DNA from 2 places in the Paenibacillus marinisediminis genome. Region 1 is predicted to be linked to the other one. Evidence: riboswitches for the same ligand, from Rfam matches in the RefSeq annotation. Region 1 holds a riboswitch; the other holds the start of a gene.
What was found. Region 1 has a riboswitch for cyclic di-AMP ahead of kdpF (K(+)-transporting ATPase subunit F). Riboswitches for the same ligand answer to the same signal wherever they lie in the genome.

Region 1 (2,207 bases):
TTCGTTTACATGAAGGTTGTGAGAGGCGTAAGATACATTTCAGAAATTGATCATTGCCGTTGCGATTTCATCGCTGAATTCCGCGTATTGCGGAAACGGGGGAACCATTATCGCGAATAATATAGCTTGCAGCCGCAAGATGATTGGAGCTGCCAAGCGGATAATATTCGCTGGGGTGAATCCGGTTAAGGACATATTCACGAAGTTCAAGTGAGTTGTCGCTTCAACCAGTAGGGCGACTCTTCGATTCCGAACCCGACAGCTAACCTCGTAAGCGTCCGAGGAGAGGCGCGTTTATGCTAAAGTACATGAAGTATTAGGTCAGGTACATTAGATACAGCGCATGCAGATCAGCCTCTTACCCGAATGAATGATGCGTTTGCGGACATTTTAGGAGGTAGTGAGGATCATGTATGATACGGATCGAACCATTGCGGTATTCGCTCCTAATGCTATGGGAGTGGACTTCGTTCGATCGCTTAAGGGAGCCGGAATCCCGGTTGCCGCAGTTGTTAACAATGCTCAGTGCGATGCCCGGATGAAAAAGCTTGGTGTGAAAAATATTTGGCGCATCAACACATCCAAGTCACTGACAGACTCTCAGCCTTCGCGGAGAGTAGGACGAATTTATTTATTTGAAACGAGCTTTGCGTTGACCTGTCGACTGTTGAAGCACTGTCGACCATGGACCACAGACAGTATCGTGGTCATTACGAAGCATCATAATCCAAGATCGATCTATCAGCTGCTCGGAGCGGATATGGTATTGTACACACAATCCGAGCAGGTATCGTTTCTACTGACGGACCTGATCAGTTAGCAGAGCTGCAGGTTGATCCTAATTTCATAGAGCCAAGGCCAAGCTCATCGCTTAATCCCTGTTGCAGGGGAGCGGGGGAACCAATTAGGCATGTCAGAGTGAGAAAAGCTCAGTCATGCAGGGGTGAATCTCGGCGGCCAGCCGAGTAGGGCGACTCATGCGCCCGAATCCGTCAGCTAACCTCGTAAGCGTCCATAGAGGCAGCCTTCTTTCGTCGTGCAGGATGTCCGGCTTTCTATAGCTGTGACTGGATAACCGCATGGGAAGAGGACCCCCTCTTTCCGTGCGGTTTTTTGCGATTCGGCGCTGAAATTAGGAGAATCGTGCTTCATTTGTTCATAAGGGGTGTGAAGACTGTGCTGGATGTCATTATGGTCGCGCTGCTAGGGCTGCTGTCCTCGATCGTATATATCGTATATCGTTGGAGCGCTTCTGAATTAGAAAGCTGATTAGCGAGGTGAACGTCATGATGATCGCGCTGGGAGTGCTTGTAGCGGCACTGTTTATCTATCTTGGCTACGCATTGGTTAAACCAGAGAAATTTTAGATTCCTATAGGGGTTATAAGCGAGAAAGGTGGAGCTGCACAATGACAGCTTTGGGCTGGTTATCTATTGGTATTACGATTGTGATCGTTATTTTGCTGGCGCGACCGGTAGGGCATTATTTGGCGAAGGTGTTCAATAACGAAGGAGCACCGCTGCCAGGCGACCGCATTCTTGGTCCGGTTGATCGCTTCTTGTTCAAGATATTCGGGATACGAGAAGTGAATCAGAGCTGGAAGGGCTATGCGATGGCTCTCGTGCTTACGAATGTTGTGATGATCGGAATCACGTATACGATCTTTCGAGTGCAGGCTTACCTGCCCCTGAATCCAAGCGGTGTCCCGAACATGGAGCCCAGCTTGGCCTTTAATACCGCGATCAGCTTTATGACGAATACGAATCTGCAGCACTATAGCGGTGAAACGGGTTTATCTTACTTGTCGCAGATGGTCGCCATCGTATTCCTCATGTTTACTTCTCCGGCGACTGGGCTTGCGCTCGTATTTGCTATTATCCGCGGGCTTACTGGCAGACCGATGGGTAACTTCTTCGTTGATATGGTTCGATCGATTACTCGGGTGCTCATGCCGATCGCAATCGTCGCAACTGTGCTGTTCGCAGCATGTGGAGTGCCTCAGACCTTGTCGCCAAGCGAAACGGTCACGACACTGCAGGGAGAAGAGCAGACGATTGTGCGTGGTCCTGTAGCCTCATTTGTAGCGATTAAAGAGCTCGGCAACAACGGAGGAGGCTTCTATGGCCCGAACTCAACGCATCCGCTTGAGAACCCGAATGCATTAAGCAATACGCTGCAGATGATCTTGATGCTGCTCGTGACGACAG
Region 2 (2,207 bases), on a different contig from region 1:
TTCGTCAAGCAGATCCAGAATACAGAAACGATCATCTCGAATATTACAGGCTATAAACCTCGATTCTTCAGACCTCCATTCGGTGAGATTACCGAAGAGCAGCTTCAGTGGGCTGGCGACCATGGTTATATCGTCGTCAATTGGGATGTAGATTCTAATGATTGGCGCGGCATACCGTCTAGTCGTGTTGAACAGAACATCATGAGTCAAGTCAGCTCCGGCTCGATCATTCTGCAGCATGCAGGCGGAGGAGGAAAACCAGGATATTTGCAGAACACGGTTCAAGCTCTGCCCAAGGTTATCCGACAGCTTCGCGAACAGAATTATCAGTTTGTTACACTGCCCGATTTACTTCATGATCATAAGGAAAAGAGAGATTACTGATTAAGTACAAACGAGCTTATCCGTTCCTTCAACGGACAAGCTCGTATCTTTTTCCTTATTTCAGTACATATACCTGTACATCTTGAATACCGAATTCATCACCTGTACTCTTGCTTACTGGAACGAAGATATCAATCTTATTTCCTTTAATCGTACCGCCAGTATCAGATGCAGTCGCAACGAAACCTCCACCAGGCAAATGACTAAATTGATAGCCAGTCACAAACAGCTTGGTTCCAAGCGGTATTACATCCGGGTCAACAGCAACTGTACCTAATCGCAGTGGATTACCTAATGCATCAACCGCGCCCCATCCATTCTCGCTCGGGTCTGCAGTATAAGCAGTCGCACGCATGTCAAGCTTATCCGTATACGTCATATCTCTTCCTGCAACAGTTACTGTGTTAGATGCAGCTTTCTCAGCTGTTGTTGACGCAGCTTTAACTTTTGATGTTTGACTCTTCGGAGCCGCTGCTGCCACTGAAGCTGCTGCTGCTTTTGAAGTTGCCGCTTGTGCTTTTGCATTATCTTTTGCTTCATTTTTTGCATTAGTTGTTACTGTCGCAGTTTCCGACTTCTTACCCTGCTCATCTACCGTTAGGTTAGCGACGGGACTATTCTGCATCACATCTGGAACCATAACTTCATTACCAGCATACAACTTCTTCTTCTCGATCACAGGATGATCTGCTAGAAAACCTTCAATGCTCACATTATATTGTTCTGCTGTTTGATAGAATGTAGCATTGCTCGTTGATTGGCTTCCTTCCGCATATACAGGAATAATCTGTAGTAATGTGACTACTCCGAGCATCAAGCCCGTAATCTTAAGTGTTAAGCTCTTCTTCATGTTGTTATTACCTCCTTAGAATCTGCCTCCGGGGTTAGTTGTCGGATTCGGGTTAAGGAGTACCCTACGTTCGCTTCTCTCCGATAGAGAGCTGCGATACGATTCACCCCAAGATGATCAGATCGATTAATCTCGTCTGAAACATCAATCAGGCGTCCCCCGTACGTTGTCGTTCGGCTTGGCTTACATATTATCACAGATTTGTAACCTATCAAATGTTATATAATGTAATATCCTTCAAATCCTTGGGGCACAACGGGTTCAGAGATTACAACACGATGACAATAATGACTGCTTCAACAATAAATAAGGATGATTACGGTAATTCAGAAGTGGTGTAAGGATGGATGAAAACAGGGTAGGATTATCCATAATTTAGGTTAGGAGACTAAATAAAAAGAGCGCCGGATCAACCAGCGCTCTTTGAATATTTCACATCGTTCAATATAAGGTTTACAATACTTTACTCAAAAAATTCTTGGTTCGATTATGTTGGGGATTCCCAAACACCTGATCAGGTGTTCCATCCTCTACGATTTGACCGCCATCCATAAAGATGATCCGGTCGCCTACCTCCCTGGCAAAGCCCATCTCGTGTGTGACAATGACCATAGTCATCCCGTCAGCAGCGAGTGATTTCATAACTTCAAGCACTTCTCCAACCATCTCAGGGTCAAGTGCAGACGTTGGCTCGTCAAACAGCATCACATGAGGCTGCATCGCGAGAGCACGAGCGATGGCGATCCGCTGCTTCTGTCCACCGGACAGTTGAGCTGGATATGCGTTCGCTTTATCCGCCAAACCGACTTTCGTGAGCAGATCCATTGCGATTTGCACCGCTTTATCCTTCGGAACATTTTTCACTTTAATCGGGGCGATAATGATATTGTCCAACACGGACATATGGGGAAACAGGTTGAACGATTGGAACACCATTCCCATCTTTTCCCGTGTCTTATTAATGTTATGACCC

Region 2: another riboswitch for cyclic di-AMP. It lies ahead of ACXX53_RS06640 (3D domain-containing protein); the one in region 1 lies ahead of kdpF (K(+)-transporting ATPase subunit F).

The regions. Positions count from the first base shown of each region.
Region 1 covers NZ_JBTGUH010000004.1:171,151-173,357, reverse strand. Annotated here, with positions in the region: cyclic di-AMP (ydaO/yuaA leader) riboswitch at 62-293, shown strand; gene ACXX53_RS11995 (hypothetical protein) at 410-820, shown strand; cyclic di-AMP (ydaO/yuaA leader) riboswitch at 859-1,025, shown strand; gene kdpF (K(+)-transporting ATPase subunit F) at 1,287-1,367, shown strand; gene kdpA (potassium-transporting ATPase subunit KdpA) at 1,409-2,207, shown strand, end outside.
Region 2 covers NZ_JBTGUH010000002.1:175,434-177,640, reverse strand. Annotated here, with positions in the region: gene ACXX53_RS06645 (polysaccharide deacetylase family protein) at 1-384, shown strand, start outside; gene ACXX53_RS06640 (3D domain-containing protein) at 440-1,234, opposite strand; cyclic di-AMP (ydaO/yuaA leader) riboswitch at 1,243-1,428, opposite strand; gene ACXX53_RS06635 (amino acid ABC transporter ATP-binding protein) at 1,688-2,207, opposite strand, start outside.